DNA from 2 places in the Nonomuraea sp. NPDC003707 genome. Region 2 is predicted to be linked to the other one. Evidence: riboswitches for the same ligand, from Rfam matches in the RefSeq annotation. Region 2 holds a riboswitch; the other holds the start of a gene.

Region 1 (10,538 bases), on a different contig from region 2:
TCGGTCGTGCACGAGGTCACCGCCACCGCCCCCGACATGCTGCCCGGGCAGGCGATGATCCTCGGCCAGTACCTGTCGGCCCTGGAGATCGTCACCCCGGAGGAGGAGGCGGCGCTGCACGAGACGATGCTCAAGGCCCTGGCCGCGCGCGGCTACACCGACATCGTCTTCAAGCCGCACCCGGCCGCCGGGCGGCGCCACGCCCAGCTCCTGCGGGCCGCGGCCGAACCCCTGGGCGTGCGGCTGTCGGTGGCCGCCGAGAGCGTGCCCGCCGAGGTGTGCTTCGCGGCGCTGCGGCCCGAACTGGTCGTGGGCTGCTTCTCCACCGGGCTGCTGACCGCGCAGCGCTACTTCGGGCTGCAGGTGGCCGCGTACGGCACGGAGCTGGTGCTCGACCGGCTGGCGCCGTACGAGAACAGCAACCGGATCCCCGTCACGATCGTGGACGCGCTGCTGCCCCGGCTGTCGCCGGACGGCGGCATCGAGCACCCGACGGCGGTGGACCTGCGCGGGCTCGTCCGGGCGGTGGGCTACTGCATGCAGGCCGAGACGTACCCGGAGCTGCGGCCGGCGAGCATCGAGTTCGACGCCCGCTACTTCAAGCGCAAGCGCCTGGAGACCCTCGGCCTGGTGGCCCGCCCCACGGCGCTCACCCGGCTCCGCCGGAAGATCCGCTCGGCGATCTGACAGCTCTCCCCCGAAAGGCCGCAGCCCCGACACCGGGGTTGCGGCCTTTCTGCGTGAGGCCTCCGGCCACCGCGCTTCCTCGGGAACCGCGACCCCGGCCGATCCCGCTGCCGCGCCCGGCCCCGCCACCGCGCTTCCGAGGGGACCGCAACCCCGGGCGACGGGAGGGACCCTCTCCCGCCGCCCGGGGTTGCGGTCCTTTCGGGGGAAAGGAGCGCGAATGGCCGCGTCTCAGGCGGTTCTTCGGGGAAACGGGCGCGCGTGAGCCGCACCTCAAGCGATCCCTCGGAGGGCCGGGCGTGCCGCTCAGGTGGGGCGGTGGGCTCGCCGGGTCGGGAGGGCGGCGGTCAACCGAGCACCTTGAGGTAGCGGCGCATGCGGCGCTTGGCCCGGTAGCCTGCCCGCAGCATCGAGGGATGCACCTCCACCCGCAGCCTGGCCCGCCGCCGCGCCGCCGCGTGCTCCGGCCCGTCCAGCAGCGATCGGGCCGGTACGCGCGACCCGCCCGCCACCAGCCCGGCCAGCCGCCCGGCCCAGTCGTTGTGCGCCGGCGGGTGGAAGTAGTTGGCCTCGCACCACTCGGGAGAGGCCGCCCGGAAGCCGCCCTTCGCCAGGTCGTCGAGCGTGCCCAGCAGCCCGCTGCCCTCGAACACCAGGTTGATCATCTCGGCGCTGACGCCGAAGTCCTCCAGCACCAGCGACGGCACGCCCAGCGCGATCGCCTCCAGCGCCGCCGTCGAGCTCACCGTGACGAACCCGGCCGCCCGTTCGAGCTGGTCGTGCATCGACCCCGCCGCGAACTCCACCCGCCCCGGCTCGCCCATCTCCCGCCACAGCCGCTGGTAGTGGTGGCGCTCGTTGTGCGTCTGCCGCTCGTCCTCAAGGGCCCGCAGCTTGACCACCACGTCCAGCTCGGGCCGCAGCCGGGCCAGCTCGGCCAGCGCCAGCAGGATCCGCTCGCGGTCCTGGCGCTCCCGCGGCACCTTGGCCTGGGTGGCGAACACGACCCGGTTCCCGCCCCCGGCGACCACGTCGGAGCGCAGGAACGGCAGCCTGGCCAGCCCCACCGCCCCTCCCCCGCCGAGCCGGCCGGCGATCTCCGAGAACTCGGCCACCTCACGCTCGCTGTGCACCACGAACAGGTCGCACCCGCTGCGGAACAACCACGCCTTCTCCGTCGCCGGCACCGAGATGCCCGGCAGCCCGCTCACGAACACCGGCCGCGGCCGCAGGTCGCCGAGCACGTCGGCCACCAGCACGTCCACCACCGGGCCCGTGCAGGCCACGAGCACCACGTCCGGGCGCATGCGCTCGGCCAGCCGCCGCACGGACCGCGCCGACACCACCGGCGGAGGCTCCAGACCGCCGACTGCGGCGGCGATCTGCTCCGGCGAGGGCGCGATCGGCGTGCGCACCACCACGAGCTCCGCCGTGCCGCCGGGGGGAAGGTCGCCGAGCAGGCAGGCCGCCCACTTCAGATACGAGTCGGAGTCGGCGACCGCCAACACTTTCAACCGGACACTCCTGTCAGATGCGAGCGAAGGGCGGGGGCCGCCCTGCTGGTCCACCAGTCCTCAGGAACGTCCACGGGCTCCACGGCGACACCGCGCGGGCTGAGCAGCACCCGCAGCGAGGTGATCGCGGTCGAGGGCAGGCTGAGCACGCGCTGGCCCGCGTCCAGGCCGCGCAGCGTCAGCTCGGCCGGCGCGCCCACGTCGTGCACGGTGATGCCGGGGCGCTCCCTGATCAGGGCCACGTCCACGGGGTCCTCGCGGCGGTGCGGGTAGTACGCGAGCGGCTCCTGGGCCGCCAGGTCCGTCAGCCAGCGCAGGTAGTGGTCGCGGTGCACGAGCCCGTTGCGGACGAGCGAGGTGCCGAGGACGACCGTGCGCTCCGCGGGCCCCTCCGCGCTGGGCGGCTGGGCACGCAGCCAGTCGAACTGGTGGCGTACCAGGTTGATCCCGGCCCGCCGTACGCCGTCCGCCAGGGCCTCGTCCACGGGCAGGGCGGTGAAGACCGACACGTCGCTCAGGCGCAGCCGCAGCGCGGCCGCCAGGCCCAGCACGGAGCGCAGCTTGGTCGGCTGGGCCCTGGCCCGCAGCAGCGGCCGGTACGGCCCCGCGGCCAGCAGCTCCAGCAGCCGGAGCGTGGCCAGCCCGTCGTCCACGATGACGATGCGTCCGGGACGCGAGGTGAGCCAGCGCATCTGCACCCTGCCGGAGAAGGCGTCACCGACGGCCTGCACGCGCCTGGGCATGCGCTCACGCGGCTCCGCCAGCTCCAGGCCGTCGGGCAGCCCAAGAGACCTCAGCTCCCGACGCGTGGCCTTCAACGGCCTCAGACCGGCGCGCGGCACGACCACCGTCTCGGGGCCGAGCACGCCCGCGTAATGGGCCTCGACGGCGCACAGCATCTGGAGCGGTGACTCCACCCAGGCCGACGCCTGTTCGACCACTCCTGTCCTCCCAGCCGGGTGATGGCCCGTTCACGACCGCTTCAAGCTAGCCCCGCCGCCTTAAGCCACCAGAAACGCGACGTGAACAATGGAGAGCATGAACTCGCTCATGCTCAACACCGACGGCGTGCAGATCCCGCAGCTCGGCTACGGCGTCTGGCAGGTCCCCGCCGACGAGGCCGCGCGGGCCGTCACGACCGCGCTCAAGGCCGGTTACCGGCACGTGGACACCGCCGCCGCGTACGGCAACGAAGAAGGCGTGGGGCAGGCCGTACGCGAAAGTGAGCTGCCGCGCCGGAAGCTGTTCGTGACCACCAAGCTGTGGAACGCCGACCACGGCCGCGCGGAGGCGGCCTTCGACGAGTCCCTGGCCCGGCTCGGCCTCGACTACATCGATCTTTTCCTCATCCACTGGCCGGTGCCGCAGCAGGACAAGTACGTGCAGGCTTGGAAGGCGATCGAGAAGATCTACCGTGACGGGCGCGCCAAGGCCATCGGCACCTCCAACTTCAGCATCGCCCACCTCACCCGCCTCATGAACGAGACCGACCTCGTGCCCTCCATCAACCAGATCGAGCTGCACCCGTACCTCCAGCAGCGCGAGCTGCGCGCCTTCCACGAGGCCAACGGCATCCTCACCGAGGCGTGGAGCCCGCTCGGCCAGGGCCAGGGCCTGCTGAACGACCCCGCGCTGGCCAAGCTGTCGGACAAGTGCGGCAAGACGCCCGCGCAGATCGTGCTCCGCTGGCACCTGCAGCTCGGCCACGTCGCGATCCCCAAGTCGGTCACCCCGGCGCGCATCGCCGAGAACATCGGCGTCTTCGACTTCATCCTCGACGCCGAGGACATGGCCGCCATCGGCGCGATGAACAGGGGCCAGCGGATCGGACCCGACCCCGACACGTTCAACATGACCTGACTCGTCTACGATCTCCCGCGTGCGGGATTTTGCGTGGGGCATAGCGGCGACAGGGAATATTGCGCGGACCGTCGGGGCGGCCATCGCGGCCGAACCGGGCATGCGGGTGGCCGCCGTCGGATCGAGGAACCTGGGGCGGGCGCAGGCACTGGCCGCCATTCTGGGGGCGGAGTCCGCGTACGACTCCTATGAGCGGCTCTGCGCCGACCCGGCCGTGGACGCGATCTACGTGGCGACGCCGCACGCCCAGCACCTGGAGGTGGCCGAGGTCGCCATCGCCGCGGGCAAGGCCGTGCTGTGCGAGAAGCCGCTGGCCGCCACCGTGGACGACGCGGAGAAGATGGTACGCCTGGCGCGCGAGGCGGGCGTGTTCCTGATGGAAGCGATGTGGATGCGGTTCAACCCGCTCGTCCAGAAGATCGCGGCCGACGAGCGCTTCGGCGACCTCCGCTCGGTGCACGCCTCCTTCGGCTTCGCCAAGCCCTACGACCCGGAGCACCGGCTGTGGGCGCCGGAGCTCGGCGGCGGGGCGCTCCTGGACCTGGGGATCTACCCGTTCGGGCTGGCCCAGCTGATCCTCGGCATGCCCTCCGACCTGCGGATCACCGGCACTCTGGCGCCCAACGGCGTCGACGCGGAGGCCGGCGGCGTGCTGCTCTACCCCGGTGGCAGGAAGGCTCTCGTGGAGACTTCGTTGCTCGGGAATTACCCGAACCATGCCAGTGTTGTAGGGACTCAGATGCGGGCGGACCTCCAGGCACCGTTCTGGGCCACGCCGCGGATTCTGCTCTCCGGGCCCTCCATGGAGCCGGAGGAGTACATCCTCGATCCGGCGGACAACGGGTACACCGGGGAGCTCCGCGAGGTCCGGGCCGCGACGGCCGAAGGCAGGACCGAAAGTTCGATCATGCCGCTCGACGAATCCCTTGCCATGATGGGGCTTCTGGCCGAGGCTCGCAGGCAGGTCGCCTAGCTGGACCTTTATCGATTTGTAACGCTCTTGCCTTATGCATTACGTTTGAGGCATTCTTGAGACATACGTCCGGTTTGTCCGGACTTGTCCGACCATCGCACGACACATCACAGGAACGTCCTGTGACCGCTGAATCCGCCCTCGGGCGGAACCGGGGACCCACGTCCTTTGGGGTGAATCGGCACTTCGGTGCCGTAGGGCAGCTTCCACGTCCGAACCCGTCAGCTAACCCGGTAAGCGGCATGGAAGCAAGGAGTAAACCCCCTCGATGGCCAACATCCGCTTTACCTCTGCTGCGAAGACCAACATCGCCCGCGCCCTTCTCGGCGCCACCATCCTCGGGACCGCGTTCGGCGCCCACATGACCAGCGCCACCGCAGCGGACAAGCAGCCGATCGACACCGTCGCCGGCACCGCCACCGTCGCCGACCACGCCGAGCGCTCGCGCGAGACCAAGGTCGGCGTCACCGCCGGCCAGGTCCTGGCGCTCGCCAAGTCCCAGGTCGGCATCACCGAGAACGCGGCCGGCGGCGGCACCAAGTTCCAGCGCTGGTACGCCGGCTCGCAGCGCGCCGCGGAGACCATCGCCCGTGACGGCGGCAGCCGCGCCGACTACCTGAACGCCGCCTGGTGCGCGATGTTCGTCTCCTGGGTGGGCGAGCAGACCGGCGCCCGCTCGCAGATCGGCTGGGACGCCTGGACCGTCGCCCACGCCAAGTGGTTCCAGGCCAACCACCGCTTCGGCACCGAGGCCAAGCCCGGCGCCATCGTGTACTTCTCGTGGAGCGGCAGCAAGAACCTCAACGACATCAAGCACGTCGGGTTCGTCGAGAAGGACAACGGCGACGGCACCATCTCGACCGTCGAGGGCAACACCGGCAACGGCAAGGTCGAGGAGCGCGTCCGTCCCAAGTCCCAGGTCGTCGGCTACGGCTACCCCCAGTACCGTTCCTGACCGGACTTTCCCCCGGCGCCTCCAGGCCGGACCTCCCCAGGCACCTCCTGGCCGGCCTTCCCCCAGCGCCGAACGAGCGCGCGTCCCGCAACGGGACGCGCGCTCGTCGCGTTTCACCCCCGCGAGTGCGGCGGCCCGTCACCGGGGAAGACCCGAGGCGAACCGCCCGCGACCTCGCCAAGGAGCCGCCCGCCATGCCAGCCGCGCGCAGACGCCCCGGAAGGCTGGTCCGGAATGGGCTGCGACGGGTCGCCGACGGGCTCTTCCCGCGCGGCGCCAACCCGCACGGCGTCCTGCCCGCCCTGCTGATCCTCCTGGCCTTCGTCACCGGCCTCGTGGACGCGGTCAGCTTCCTCGGCCTGGGCCGCGTCTTCGTCGCCAACATGACCGGCAACATCGTCTTCCTCAGCTTCGCCCTGGCCGGGGAGGCCCAGATGTCCAGATGGGCCTCCCCGGCGGCCCTCGTCGCCTTCGGAGCCGGCGCCTGGAGCGCCGGCCGGGTGATCAGGCGGACCGCGAACCCGCGACGGGCGTTCGCCGCCGCCACCGCCGTACACGCGCTCCTCGTCGCCGCCACCCTCGCCATCGCCCTCACGGCCGGACACCGCACGACCTGGTCCCAGGCGGCCCTCATCGTGCTGCTCGCCTGCGGCATGGGCCTGCAGAACGCGTCCGTACGCGCGCTCGGCGTACCCGACCTGGTCACCAACGTCCTCACCACGACCCTCACGAGCCTGGCCGCCGACACGCCGGGCCGGGCCGCCCTGCGTCGATCCGCCTCCATTGCCGCGATGTTCCTCGGCGCCCTGACTGGCGCCCTCCTCCACCTCACGACCGGCCCCGCACCCGCCCTGGCGGCCGCCCTGGCCCTGCTCGCCACCGTCGCCCTCGTCGCCCGCAGTGGTCTCAGCCGAGAAAGAACTCCGCCAGCGCCCGGGTGACCCCGGCCGGATCGTTCTCCATCGGGATGTGCCCCGCCCCGGGAACGCGCACCAGCGTCGTGTTCGGCACCTCGGCGGCGAAGCGCTCGGCGTACCGGACCTCCTGGAACGTGTCGTCCTCCCCCCACACCAGCAGCTTCGGCGTCCCATCGGCCTTGAGTGCGGGCACCAGATCCAGCGTGTAACGGCTGTCGGCCGCGCCCGCCAGCGCCATCCACGACCGGCCCACCCGCGGGTCGTTCCACGGATCAAGGTAATCGGCCAGCTCCGCCTCGGTGGCCGGCCGGGCGAGCGCGGTGGTGACCGCCTTGCGGCGGGCGGCCAGCAGTTCCTCCACGGTCGTGGCCGCCACCACGGCCGGATCCCGGTAACGGGCCACGCCGGGCACCGGCCAGGAGTCGTATGTGACCGAGTTGACCAGCGCCAGCCGCCGCACCTCTGGCTTCCCCTCCACCAGCAGGTGCTGGGCGACCGCACCGCCGATGTCGTGCCCCGCCACCGAGAGCCGCTCCCCCGCGCCGACCGCGGCCGCGAACCGGGCCACCCACGCCGCCAGCGCCGGAACCGCCGCGGTCTCCGCCGTCAGCTCCCCGCCGGAACGCCCCAGCCCCGGCAGATCCACCGCCACAGGACGCAGCCCCGCCGCCGCCAGCCCGTCGATCACCGGCGCCCAGACCCGGCTCCAGTACGTGCCGTGCAACAGCAACACCACCGGGCCCCGCTCGCCCGCCGTCAGATAACTGGCCACGCGGCCGTCGACTTCGATCGTCATTCGCTCGAACATGGACATAACCATCATGTTCTGGAAGTGCCCCGGTCAAATATCAATTAAGGTATGTCGGTATGACATTGGCGCAGCTTAGGGCCCTGGTCGCGGTCGCCGAACACGGCGGCTTCACCGCCGCCGCCGAGCACACCGGCATGTCCCAGCCCGCAGTCAGCCGCGCCATCGCCGCCCTCGAACGCGAGCTCGGCGCCGCCCTGTTCGTCCGCCACCGCGACGGCATCGCCCTCACCGAGGCCGGCCGGCGAGCCCTCGCCCGCGCGCGCGAGAGCCTGCGCCACTTCGACCTCATCCGCGCCGACGTGGCCGCCGCCAGCGGCCAGATCACCGGCGAACTCCGCCTGGCCAGTCTCCCCAGCGCCACCGGCACGCTCGTCGCCAAGCTGCTGCGCGCGTTCACCGACCGCTACCCGCAGGTCCGCGTACGCCTCTTCGAGGGCATGGACGACGACATCCGCGAATGGCTGCACCGCGGCGCCGCCGAGGTCGGCGTCGTCACCCTCCCCGCGCCCGGCCTGCACACCGTCCACCTGAGCACCCACGACATGGTCGCCGTGCTGCCCGCCGACCACCCCCTGGCCGCCCGCCCGGCCGTCAATCTCGCCGATCTGGAGGACAGGCCGTTCATCCTGACCACCGCCGGCTGCCGTCCCCTCATCATGGGTGCGGCGCTGACGGCCCAGGTACGGCTCGACGTCGCCTTCGAGGCCAGCGGCCCCGCCGCCATCCTGGAGATGGTGGCCGCGGGGCTGGGCGTCAGCATCGTCCCGACCCTCGGCCTCCCCGCCGACCTGGGCGCCGTCGTCACCCGGCCCCTGGAGCCGAAGATGACCCGTTCGCTGGCCCTGGCCGTTCCGTCGGCGGACGACTGCGCCCCGACCGCACGCGTTTTTCTCGACCAGCTCGGCTCCTTTACATTGTAGATCAGAGTGTACGTTGTCTACTTCTGATACGTTGTACACAAACTCGTCGAGAGGAGGGCGATCCATGACTGCCCCGCGCAAGCCCGATGACAGGCCTCCGCTGTGGGCCCGCCTCGAGCGCCCGGCGCCCGCCCCCCGCCAGACCCTGTCCCCGCACCGCATCGCCACCGCCGCCGTGGGCGTCGCGGACGCGGAGGGCCTCGACGCCATCACCATGCGGCGGCTGGCCACCGAGCTGGGCGTCGCCCCGATGGCCGCGTACCGGTACGTGTCGGGCAAGGACGAGCTGCTGGAGCTGATGGCCGACCACGTCTACGGCGAGCTGGAGCTGCCCGGCGAGACGGCGGGATGGCGCGAGACGCTGCGGGAGATCGCCGTCAGGACGCGCGAGCTGGTGCTGAAGCACCTCTGGCTCGCCCAGCTCCCGCCGAGCGCGATTCTCGCCGTCACCCCCAACCGCCTGGCGGTGGCGGAACGCTCGCTGCGCGCCGTCGACGGCCTGGACCTGGACGCCGACACCAAGATGGCCGTCGTCAACACCGTGAGCTCCTACACGCAGGGAGTCACCGGCGCCGAGATCGCGATGCGCCGGCTCATGGCGGGTCAGGGCTGGTCCAGCGAGCAGCAGGTCTACCTCAGCTTGGCCCCGCAGCTCACCTACCTCCTCGACACCGGCCGCTACCCCGGCTTCCGGCAGTACATCTACGAGGGCAGGCACAAGGACCGGCCGGGCTGGCAGTTCGAGACCGGGCTCGAGTACGTTCTGGACGGCATCGCGGCCCGGCTGTTCGCGAATTGAATCTCTCGCGTACGTGTCGATCCCGCCTGTCGCCGTTCGACGCGTTCGACGAGAGCTCGAACCGGAAAGAGAGACACCCATGAAATTCATGATCGTCGGCAAGGCCAACGCGGAGACCGAGGCCGGGGCGCTGCCCAGCCAAGAGGTCGTGGACAACATGCACGCCTACAACGAGGCGCTGACCAAGGCGGGCGTGCTGCTGGCGGCCGAAGGGCTCTACCCGAGCTCGCAGGGGGTCCAGATCGCGTACAGCGGCGGCAAGGCGACCGTGATCGACGGCCCCTTCGCCGAGGCCAAGGAGCTCATCGCCGGCTTCTGGCTGATCCAGGTCAAGTCCCGGGAAGAGGCGATCGAATGGGCGATGCGCGTGCCGGTGCCGCCGGGGTACGACGGGATCGGGCTGGACGTGTGGCGGGTGTTCGACGCTTCGGACGTACCGGACGATTCGCTGCCCGCGGACGAGCGGGAACGCGAACAAGCACTACGCGACCGCCTCGGCGCCGACACGCCCAACCCCTGACCCACCCGCACGCGCCCGCCCCGGCACTGTCAGGCACGCACTCAGGAGACGGGACTCGGGTTGCCATCGGCGCCTTCGTGCTGCTCTCATGGGCCGGTGATGGCTTCCGACACCGACGACCAGGCCCGAACCCAGGCCACCCCCCGCCGTGGGACGGAGACCCATCGGGCCATCGAGGCTGTGTGGCGGATCGAGGCGGCCCGGCTCATCGCCGGGCTCGCCGGGCTGGTGCGCGACGTCGGCCTGGCCGAGGAGCTGGCCCAGGACGCGCTGGTCGCCGCCCTGGAGCAGTGGCCGGAGTCCGGCGTGCCCCGCAACCCCGGCGCCTGGCTGATGACGGTGTCGAAGCGCCGCGCCATCGACCTGATCCGCAGGAACGAACGCCTCGAACGTAACCTGATCGAGCTCGGCCACCGGCTCGACACGGACGAGGACCTGCCCGAGGTGGACGAGATCGAGGACGACCTCCTGCGGCTGGTGTTCACGGCGTGCCACCCGGCGCTCTCCGTGGAGGCCCGGGTGGCCCTCACGCTCCGCGTGCTCGGCGGCCTGACCACCGACGAGATCGCCCGGGCGTTCCTC
Region 2 (10,538 bases):
ACGGGCCCAAGGCCCGGACCTCGCTGCTGCTGCGGGACCTGCCCGCCACAGCCGCCGTCCATTCGTGGGACGCCTACGACCTGTTGAAAGTGTTTCCCGCGGGGTTCGCCTGGAGCGCGGGACTGCTGCCCATGGATCAGTTCGAGACCCTCGCCACCTTGCCGCGAGAGCCCGTTGACGCGCCGCAGATTCAACCGCTCGATGACGCGCTCATCGACCAGTTGACCGCGAACGCGCGCGCCGGCTACAGCGACCTGGCCACCCGGCTGGGAACGTCGGCGTCGACGGTGCGCCGTCGGCTGGACCTGCTCATCTCTGCCCACATGGTGCGTATGGCGTGCGAGGTGGACTTGAGGCTGCTGGGCATCGGCAGTGAGGCGCTGCTGTGGATCGCCACCGGTCCGGGCAGCCTGGACGCGACCGGGCAAGAGCTGAGCCGGCATCCGCAGGTGCGGTTCACCGCGGCCACGACCGGGGCGGCGAACCTCCTGGTGGCCGTCGCGGCCGACGATCTGGGCGGGCTGTACTCCTTTCTCACCGAGACTGTCGGATCGCTAGACGATGTCCGCGGGCTGGAGGTGACCCCGATCCTGAGCTCACTGAAACGGACCGGCCTCTTTCGCCGATCCGAGATCTGAGTTCCTCAACCTGTCGCCGCCCACGACACCCCGCGCGTCATGACGTATCGTTCGCCAGACCTCCTCGCCGCCCGAAGGAGCACGTCAGGTCCCGAGATCACGGATCGGCCCACGTTCTCGCTCCATCGCTCCCGTCGGAGATGCGCGCGGCTCCAGCATGTCATCCGGTACGTCACCGCACCCGGCCGGAACCCTGATCAAGGTGGACCAGCGCTCTCAGCGCCGGTGCCCTTTACCGATGGAGATTTACCCCCGGGGGTATATTGGGCGCGGAGGTGGTGCGGATGGAGATGGACGCGACCGTCCTGAGGGATGCGCTGACGCGGCTGAAGCGGGCCCACGGCCAGCTCGGCGGAGTGATCGCGATGATCGAGAACGCCGAGGACTGCGAGAAGGTGCTGACGCAGCTGGCCGCGGTGTCGAAGGCGTTGGACCGGGCCGGATTCAAGATTATCTCGACCGGGTTGCAGCAGTGCCAGGTGGCGCGCGAGCAGGGCGAGGAGCCACCGATCAGCGTGGAGCGGCTGGAGAAGCTGTTCCTCGCTCTTTCTTGACCGTGTGATCGGGTGAGCCGGGGCACCCATATGTTCTCTTGATACCCCCGGGGGTATTTGATGATCGAAAGGAGACAAGGAGATGACGATCCAGGTCGAGGTGATCGAGACCTCCTCCCTGGGGGACCGCAGTTATCTCGCCCATGACGGGCAGGTCGCGGTGGTGGTCGATCCGCAGCGCGACATCGACCGCGTCCTGGCCCTGGCCGGCCGCCTGGGGGTGCGGATCACCCACGTGGTGGAGACCCATCTGCACAACGACTACGTCTCCGGCGGCCTGGCGCTGGCCCGGGTGAGCGGGGCGGCGTACCTGGTGGGCGGGGCCGAGGAGGTCGGCTTCGACCGCGTGCCGGTCGCCGGCGGAGATCGGATCGCCGTCTCCGAGCGGATGTGGCTGGACGTGGTGAGCACGCCGGGACACACCTTTCGCCACCTTTCCTACGTGCTGGCCGGGCCGGGCGGGCCGGAGGGGGTGTTCACCGGAGGATCGCTGTTGTTCGGCGGCACCGGGCGTACCGACCTGCTGGGCGCCGAGCATGCCCGCACCCTGGCCCGCCACCAGCACGCCTCCGCGCGGCGGCTGTCCGGCCTGCTGCCCGACGGCGCGCGGCTCTGGCCGACGCACGGGTTCGGCAGCTTCTGCGCGGTCACGCAGTCCGGCGCGTCCGCCTCGACCATCGGCCGGGAGAAGGACGTCAACCCGGTGCTGCGGATGGAGGCCGACGACTTCGTCACCCACATCCTGGAAGGCCTGGACGCCTACCCCGCCTATTACGCCCACATGGGCGCGCGCAACGCCGCCGGAGCGGAGCCGATCGACCTGACCCCGGCGCGGCCGGCCGACAGCGCTGAGCTGCTGGCTCGCCTGCGGGCGGGCGAATGGGTGGTGGACCTGCGCTCACGCAAGGCGTTCGCGGACCGGCATCTGGCCGGCACGCTCAGCTTCGGCCTGGACGGGCCGATGGCGACCTGGCTGGGCTGGCTGGCCCCGTGGGGCACGCCCCTCACGCTGCTCGGCGAGTCGGCCGAACAGGTCGCCGCCGCCCAGCGCGAACTGGCCCGCATCGGCATAGACCGCCCGGCCGCCGCCTCGACCGGCTCCGTCGAACAGTGGGCCGGGCACAACCCGGACCTGATCGCCGACCTGACCACCGCGACCTTCGCCGACCTTGCCGCCGCCCGTGCGGGGGAGCCGGTCGGCGGCCCGACCGTCCTGGACGTGCGGATGGGCAACGAATGGCGGGCCGGTCACGTGGCCGGCGCCGTGCACATCCCGCTGCCAGAGCTGCCGGGGCGCCTGGCCGAGGTGCCGGAGGGAACGGTGTGGGTACACTGCGGCACCGGCTACCGGGCCGCGGCGGCCGCGAGCCTGCTGGCCCGCAGCGGCCGACAGGTGGTCCACATCGACGACGCCTACTCCCGGGCCGCCGACGCCGGCCTGCCCATCACCGCCCCCGATGAGGCCCCCTCTTGACCACCCTCGGCCCCGGCGACACCGGTACGCCTGCCGGGATCCGGTGACCCGCCGGGGCCGATCGACGTGCGGACCCCCGGAGCGTTGGAGTCCGCCCGCCTGCCCGGCTCCCGCGTGCCCGACGGCGCCGCGGACGTCAAACGACGGGGCTGGAGTCACGATTACCCGTAGAACGGAGTTTTGTCACAAGGGCAACGCATGAATAGCCTGTCCCACCCGTGCCGAGATCATAAAGGCCCGGAAGCGACTCCCCCGATTTTTTGCCAAGCACCAGAATCCCTACAGGCACGGCATTTCAGCGCCGCCCAGTCGCCGACACCCGCGAATCAGATTTGCACTACTTGCACCATCTATGGATATATGTCTATCTTTTGCCTAGTTGCGGCACGGATGTGGCGCCCTTTCGCCGCATCGTTGCCGCTTCGTTGACCGGACCGCGCGCTGCCCGAAGAAGCCCTTCGGGGACAGCGTCCGGCCGCCGAATCCGCGCCTCGCGGAACCGGGGACCCACGTTCTTGGGGTGAATCGGACGCCAGCCCAGGCTGCGCCATGTAGGGCACTTCCAGGCCCGAACCCGTCAGCTAACCCGGTAGGCGGTATGGAAGCAAGGAGTCAATGCCTCATGTCCAAGCCTCGGCTTGCCACAATCGCCTACATCCTCAAGAATCACCGCGATCTCCTCACCAAATACCTCAGCTTCGCCGTCGCCGTCGCGATCCTCGCCGCAACCGCCGCCATCGCCACCTTCGCATTCGCATCGCCCACCGCGCAGAACCCGGTGCCGGCGACTCGTCAAGCAGCCGGACCCCTCATCTACGGCCTGGACATCTCCAATTACGAGCCCCTGTACGACTGGAATGCCAGCCCGGCCAAGTTCGGCATCATCAAAGCCACAGAAGGCACGTCCTTCCGCGACGCCTCATTCGCCAGGCACTGGCGCGAGCTGGGCAAGAAGGGCATCGTGCGCGGGGCTTACCACTATGGCCATCCCCGCAACAATCCCATCGCGGAGGCCGAGCACTTCCTGTCCGTGGTGAACTCGCAGCCCGCCAAGGCCGGCGACCTGCTGGTCCTTGACCTGGAGACCGCGAACGGCAGATCCGTCGCCGAGGTCAACGCCTGGGCCAAGACGTGGCTGTCGTACGTGAAGGACAAGACGGGGATCACCCCGATGTTCTACAGCGGCTGGAACTTCGCCAACAAGTACGGCAAGGGCCTGTCCGAGTACCCGCTGTGGGTCGCCCACTACAGCAAGGCCAAGGGGGCCATCTCCCCGCCCGCCGACTGGAAGTCCTGGGCCATCCACCAGTACTCCGAGTCCCCTGTCGACCAGAACGTCTCCGCGCTGACCGCCGACCAGTTGCGCGGCCTGGGCCGCCCCACGGCCTGAACCCACACGGCGGGTCCGCACCGCGATCGGGTTGCTCCCAGGTGAACGCCGCCCCGCGTGCTCCTCTCGGCCCGGAGGAGCACGCGGTGGACGCCGGTCACGGATGGCACCGGTGAAGGCCGCCTCGGACAACGGCTCAGCGGACCCCGGCAGTCTTGCCCCATGCAAATCTTGCACAATGCCATGAACACTCCCGCACCCTCCCGCGTATCCCTCAGTGACCGGCGCCACTCACGAAGGCCGCGTCCAAGGGACCGGAAGGGGATGACGGCGTATGCGACTCCTCGACAGCCGTCGCGCTCTCATCAGTTGCGGCATTGCCGCCCTCTGCACTCTGACCGCCTGCGCCGGCTACACGCCGACGCCCGTCTCTGACACCGTCGGCCTCAGCACCGAGCCGACCGCCGTCGAGACCGGACCGACCGACGCACCCACGGTCCAACCCGTGGAGGAACAGCCGGAGGTCCGCACCCGGCAGACCAAGTGGGGACCGCTGTCGGAGGCCGACCAGGAGCTCATCAAGAAGGTCCGGCTCGCCAGCCTGTGGGAGATGCCCATGGCCCAGGACGCGATACAGCGCGCCAACAGCGCCCGCGTCCGCCAGGTCAGCAAGGAGATCGCGGCTCAGCACGACATGCTCGACGGGCAGGTTCGCGACGTGGCCGCCAAGCTGAAGGTCAAACTGCCGGTGAAGCCCACGCCTCAGCAGCAGGACTGGATGACAGATATTTCCGGCAGGTCCGGATCCGCCTATGACAAGACGTACGTCAAATGGCTGCGCCTGGCGCACGGACAGATCTTCACCCTGATCGGCACGGTACGCGGCACCACGCAGAACACCCTGGTGCGGCGCTTCTCCGAACAGGCCAACGCCGCGGTGCTCAACCACCAGCGCCTCCTGGAGAGCACCGGCCTGACCACGCCCGAGAGCTTCCCCACCCCGTCCATCTGACGACCGGGGGGGAGCCCGCACGGCTTCCGGCCGCCGCGAAGTGCTCAGCGGGCATCGGTCGGCGGCTCAACGCCGCGCGAGCAATTCAGACAGCGGACCAGCCCAGCGGGTTCGGCACGTTCAGGGGTGGCTCGCCGCCCGCCTCGTTGAAGGCGTTCATGGCCGAGATGAGCGCCCGGCGCTGCCTGGCCGACATCCGCGCCACGATCGCGCCGATCTCCTCCCTGCGGCGCGCGGTCACCTCGTCCACGATGCGGCGTCCCTCGTCCGTCAGCCGCATCAGGCTCTCGCGCCGGTTGTGCGGATTGACCTCCCGTACGATCAACCCGGCGGCCACCAGCCGATCGGCCATCCGCATCGCCGTGGAGGAGTTGACGCCCAGCAGCTCCGCCATCGTGACCAGCTTGGTCTCACCATGGCCGGCCAGCACCACCAGCATCCTGAACTGCGGCAACGTGACCCTGTCCCCGACCGCCCCCAATGACCTCACCGCGACCGCCACCAACAGCCGCGACCCGGTCAGCACCGCCGTGACGACAGCCGAAAGATCCTCTCCCTGCGCCTGGAGGTCATCGTCATCCTTCATAGGCACTGTTGTACATGCGCGGGACGGATCACGGGCACGAGATCCCCATCGTCCGCAGCACCTCCGCAACGCCAGGATCAGGAACGCCGTCGCCGGCGGGGTCGCGTCTATGGTGCGGCGGTCGGCCGGCCGAGCGGTTGCAGCAGCAGGTTGACGGCTGCGCGGCCGGCTTCGAGCGCGGCTTTGAGGGGCTGGCCGTCGCGGGTGAGCCGCCCGATGCGCGGGGAGTCAGGCGCGGGCCGCACGGACAGCACCGCAGGATCGGGCGCGGCCTGGCCGTCGGCGGGTGGAGGGGTCGTCGGGGGCTCGGGCCGGTCGTACCGGGCGAGCAGCGTGTCGTCGTGCAGCAAGCGGTGGTCGCGCGCGAAGAAACTCCGGTGCAGTGCCTCCGGATAGCTCCGCAGAACGGTCGCGGCGATCAGGCGCGTCCCGTAGGACGGTCGCGCGGCCGGTGCTTCGGCCGCGGCCGAAGGCGCGGGACGGGACCGCAGCACGAGGACGTGGCTGGCGCCCTGCGCCAGGGCGGTGCGGTACGGGATGGACTCGGCGAGTCCCGCGTCGTAGAAGAGCCGCCCGGCCAGCTCGACCGGCGGACCGGCGAGGAACGGGAGTGCCGCACTGGCCCGCAGGGCCAGCCGCAGCTCGACGGGACCGGTCAGGTGCGGGCGCAGATCGGTGGATTGCCCGGTCTGTACGTCGGTGGCCAGCGGGTGGTACTCGATGGGGTTGGTCAGGACCGCGTCGAAGTCCATCCGGGTGACTTCGCAGTACAGGTATTCGACCAGGTTCCGCACGTCGACCATCGGACGGCCGCGCAGGAGGTTGGACGGGCGGATCATCGCTCGCGCGTAGACGGGCTCGGCCCAACCGGTCAGGTTCTCGGGGGTTCCGCTCAGCAGCCAGGCCCCGGTGATGGCCCCGGCCGATGCCCCATAGACCGCGTCGAAGGCGTGCGCCGCTCCGGCCTCGTGCAGGGCCAGGGCCATGCCGGCGGAGACCGTGCCGCGCATGCCGCCGCCCTCGATGGCCAGGGCCACCCGGTGGCCGTCCTGGCGGGCGCCGGGACGGCTGCCGCTACGGACCCGGTCGGCTATGACGCGCAGCACTTCGTGTTCGCCGGTCTCGGGTGGCATATGTCCTTCTTTGTGTTGTGTGGCTAGTCACGGTCGCCGGACAGGTACGAGCGGGCCCGGGCCCAGACGCCGGGGTCGGGTTGGGTGGTCGTCCACGTGGTCGTCCATGCGGTGGACCTGAGCTTTCCCCGGCCGCGGTAGCGCCGCACGATGGCGACGTGGTCCGGCCAGGCGACGAACTTGCGCAGGGCCTGCTCATCCTGCCAGATCGACACCGAGCCGCACCTGCCCTCCAGCGGCTCCGTCCACAGCCACATGCCGACCGCGCCGGGCAGGTCGGGCCACGCGCGGCGCAGGGTGAGCCCGGCGTGGTAGACGCCGGGCAGGTCGATCAGCCGGCTGATCGAGAAGTCGGTGACGCTGACCAGCACCGAGCCGGTGGCGCCGGCCGCCGGTCCGGGAGTCCATCGGGATCTCAGCATGCCGCTGCTCCAGTCCTTTCTTTGTACGAACGTTCGTGCCGAGAATAGGAACATACCGAGGATGACGTCAAGCCGCTATCCTGGGCCGAACGTTCGTACGCAGAAAGGGTGAAGATGGCGGGACGGCCGCGGGACGAGCGGGCCCGCAACGTGATCCTGCGCCGGGCGGCGGACATCGCCTCGCAGGACGGGCTGGAGGGGCTGTCGATCGGCCGGCTGGCCACGGAGCTCGGCGTGAGCAAGAGCGGCCTGTTCGGTTACTTCGGCTCCAAGGAGGAGCTACAGCTCGCCACGATCCGCACCGCGATGAGCGTGTACGTCGACGAGGTCGTCCAGCCCGCGCTGACCGTGCCGCCGGGCCTGGGGAGGGTGCGGCGGCTGTGCGAGAGCTGGTTGAGCTACTCGCAGCGGCGGGTCTTCCCCGGCGGCTGCTTCTTCTTCGCCGTCACCGCGGAGTTCGACGCCCGCCCGGGCCGGGTGCGGGATGCCGTCGCCGCAGCCGGCCTCGACTGGATCCGCTTCGTGACGCGTACCGTCGACGATGCCCGCCAGCTCGGCGAGCTCGCCGACGACACGGACGCCGACCAGCTCGCGTTCGAGCTGATCGCTTTCATGGAGAACGCCAACGCCGTCTCCTTGCTGCACGACGACCCGAACGCCTACGAGCGCGCCAGGACCGCCATCCGCAACCACGTGAACACCTACAGCTGACGACGAGCCGGGCGCTCGAATCGCCTCAGCCGGAGAGACCCAAAGGGGTCAGGTCTATCTCGGGCACCCACACCTCAGGGTCGGACGGGGCGGGAAGTGGTCGCAACTGCCGCAGGAGCACCCGCAGCAGCGGCCGGGGATTACGCCGGTGCCAGACGACCGACCAGGGCATCAGCGGCGTCGGCTCGACGATCGGGATGCGGCGCAGGCCGCTCCCTGCCGGGTCGATGCTCATCTCGCCCAGGCCCACCGCGCTCTTCTCCATCAGGAACTGCTCCACGAGATGCCGCTGCCCGATGGCCGGAGCGGTGAAGCGCAACGGCACGCCGAACCGGTCGGCCAGCCGTACGAGATAACCGCGCCATTCCGCCGCGCCCGCCGGGTCGGGCATCGCGATGCCCGCCTCGCGCAGGTCAGCCGGCCGCAGCACGTCCCTGGCGGCCAGGCGGTGGTCCTCGGGCACGAACGCGTGCAGCGGCTCCAGACGCACGAGCCGGTACGCCAGCTCGGCGGGCCAGGGTGCCGGCGTGTCGTGCACGCGCCCGAACGCGGCGTCGAGCTCCAGCCGCCGCAGGGCCGGCAACGCCACGGACAACCCCTGCCGCATGCTCAGCTCGATCCGTACGCGAGAGTCGCGCTCACTCGCCTGACGTACCATCCGCAGCGGCGTGAACCGCTCGTCGTACACGTCCACCCGCAAAGGCTCGTTGCCCGGGCGGACCGCCTGGATCGCCCGGTCGAACGCGGAGACTGCCTCACGTGCGCGGGGCAGCAGCCGCTCCCCCGCCTCGGTCAGCTCCACAGCACGAGTCGTCCGCTCGAACAGCGGCACCGTCAGCGCCTCTTCCAATCGGCGAATGCGCTTCGACAGCGCCTGCTGGCTGATGAACAGCAGCGCGCCGGCCCGGCCGAAGTGCAGCTCCTCCGCGGTGACCACGAACGCGCGCAGGCCCTCGATGTCCGCCTCCACGCCTCGAGGGTGGATTGAAAACCGTTGGTTGTCAATCGGCCGCAGAGAGCTGTTGGACACCACCGGCCGCCTGCGAGTTTGCTGGTCTCTCCACCGAAGGGGGCACGAGATGAAGATCGTGGAAATCCGTCCGGAGTTGCACCTGATCCTGCTGGAGTTCGGCCAGGCGTACCTTTGGACCGACGCGGGCGCGCTCACGCTGGTCGACACCGGTGTCGCCACCTCCGGCACGGACATCGCGGCCGCGATCGAGCAACTGGGCCACCGCAGGAGCGACGTCGAGCAGGTCGTGCTCACCCATTTCCACGAGGACCACTGCGGCGGGGCCGCCGAGATCAGCGGGTGGGGAGACGTCACCGTGCTGGCCCACCGGCTGGAGGCGCCGGTGATCCGCGGTGACAAGCCCGCTCCTCCGCCCCGCTTCACCGACGAGGAGCGCGTCCTGCACCGCGACCTCGGGGCCCATCTGCTGCCCGCCGCGCCCGCGTGCCGCGTGGATCGCGAGCTGGAGGACGGCGACACGATCGATTTCGGCGGTGGCGCGCGGGTGATCCACACTCCCGGCCACACCGACGGCAGCATCGCGGTTCACCTGCCGCGCTCTGGGGTGCTCTTCACCGGGGACACGGTCGCGCATGTCAACGGACAGGTCATGCCCGGGGTGTTCAATCTGAACCGCTTTGAGCTGCTCCGTTCCTTCCGCAGGCTCGCGGAGATCGACGCGCGGCCGGCCTGCGTCGGTCATGGCGAACCGCTCCCCGACGCCCGCACGGCCCTCAACGCGGTCGCGGCGACCCTGCCCGCCTGATCACCATTCGGCGAAGGAACCGTCCGGGTGCCGCCAGACCGGGTTGCGCCAGCGGTGCCCGCGCTCGGCCGCGCGCTCCACGGCCGCCGCGTCGACCTCGATGCCCAGGCCCGGTACGGCGGTGCGTTCGGCGAAACCGCCGACGAACCGGAACGGGGTGCGGTCGACCAGGTAGTCGAGCACGTCATTGCCCTGGTTGTAGTGGATGCCCACGCTCTGCTCCTGGATCAGGAAGTTCGGGATCGCGAACGCCAGTTGCAGGCTCGCCGCCAGCGCGATCGGGCCGAGCGGGCAGTGCGGGGCCATCGTGACGTCGTACGCCTCGGCCATGGCGGCGATGCGGCGCACCTCCGAGATGCCGCCGGCGTGGCTGACGTCCGGCTGGGCCACCGCGATGCCGTCGCGCAGCACCTCGCGGAAGTCCCAGCGGGAGTAGAGGCGCTCGCCGGTGGCCAGCGGGACCGAGGTCGACCGGGCCAGGGCGGCCAGGTTGGAGGTGTGCTCGGGCAGCACCGCCTCCTCGACGAACAGCGGGAGGAGCGACTCGATGAGCGGCAGCACCCGCCGGGCCATCGCCGTCGACATGCGCCCGTGGAAGTCGATGACGACGTCGTTCTCCTCGCCGACGGCCTCGCGGACCACCGTCACCCGTTCGACGACCTCGCGGATGCGGGCCGGGGTGTCGATGGGGGTCAGCGCGGCCGAGCCGTTCATCTTGACGGCGGTGAAGCCCGCCTCGATCTGGGCTCGGGCCTCGGCGGCGACGTCGGCGGGGCGGTCGCCGCCGATCCACGCGTACATGCGGACCCGGTCGCGGACCGGGCCGCCGAGCAGGGCGTGCACGGGCAGCCCGGCGGCCTTGCCGGCGATGTCCCAGAGGGCCTGGTCGATGCCGGCGAC

What was found. Region 2 has a riboswitch for cyclic di-AMP ahead of ACWDRB_RS49050 (glycoside hydrolase family 25 protein). Riboswitches for the same ligand answer to the same signal wherever they lie in the genome.
Region 1: it holds a riboswitch for cyclic di-AMP, as region 2 does, so the genes downstream of both, ACWDRB_RS06730 (CHAP domain-containing protein) here and ACWDRB_RS49050 (glycoside hydrolase family 25 protein) in region 2, are expected to answer to the same signal.

The regions. Positions count from the first base shown of each region.
Region 1 covers NZ_JBSFNK010000002.1:575,138-585,675, reverse strand. Annotated here, with positions in the region: gene ACWDRB_RS06755 (polysialyltransferase family glycosyltransferase) at 1-687, shown strand, start outside; gene ACWDRB_RS06750 (DUF6716 putative glycosyltransferase) at 1,035-2,195, opposite strand; gene ACWDRB_RS06745 (hypothetical protein) at 2,198-3,142, opposite strand; gene ACWDRB_RS06740 (aldo/keto reductase) at 3,240-4,061, shown strand; gene ACWDRB_RS06735 (Gfo/Idh/MocA family protein) at 4,081-5,034, shown strand; cyclic di-AMP (ydaO/yuaA leader) riboswitch at 5,152-5,289, shown strand; gene ACWDRB_RS06730 (CHAP domain-containing protein) at 5,303-5,989, shown strand; gene ACWDRB_RS06725 (YoaK family protein) at 6,184-6,930, shown strand; gene ACWDRB_RS06720 (alpha/beta fold hydrolase) at 6,896-7,702, opposite strand; gene ACWDRB_RS06715 (LysR family transcriptional regulator) at 7,774-8,637, shown strand; gene ACWDRB_RS06710 (TetR/AcrR family transcriptional regulator) at 8,702-9,436, shown strand; gene ACWDRB_RS06705 (YciI family protein) at 9,516-9,956, shown strand; gene ACWDRB_RS06700 (RNA polymerase sigma factor) at 10,056-10,538, shown strand, end outside.
Region 2 covers NZ_JBSFNK010000030.1:72,311-82,848, forward strand. Annotated here, with positions in the region: gene ACWDRB_RS49035 (Lrp/AsnC family transcriptional regulator) at 1-638, shown strand, start outside; gene ACWDRB_RS49040 (metal-sensitive transcriptional regulator) at 923-1,192, shown strand; gene ACWDRB_RS49045 (MBL fold metallo-hydrolase) at 1,275-2,666, shown strand; cyclic di-AMP (ydaO/yuaA leader) riboswitch at 3,133-3,277, shown strand; gene ACWDRB_RS49050 (glycoside hydrolase family 25 protein) at 3,289-4,056, shown strand; gene ACWDRB_RS49055 (DUF4142 domain-containing protein) at 4,331-5,008, shown strand; gene ACWDRB_RS49060 (MarR family winged helix-turn-helix transcriptional regulator) at 5,094-5,594, opposite strand; gene ACWDRB_RS49065 (patatin-like phospholipase family protein) at 5,702-6,727, opposite strand; gene ACWDRB_RS49070 (hypothetical protein) at 6,751-7,149, opposite strand; gene ACWDRB_RS49075 (TetR/AcrR family transcriptional regulator) at 7,264-7,860, shown strand; gene ACWDRB_RS49080 (LysR family transcriptional regulator) at 7,886-8,830, opposite strand; gene ACWDRB_RS49085 (MBL fold metallo-hydrolase) at 8,940-9,638, shown strand; gene dgoD (galactonate dehydratase) at 9,639-10,538, opposite strand, start outside.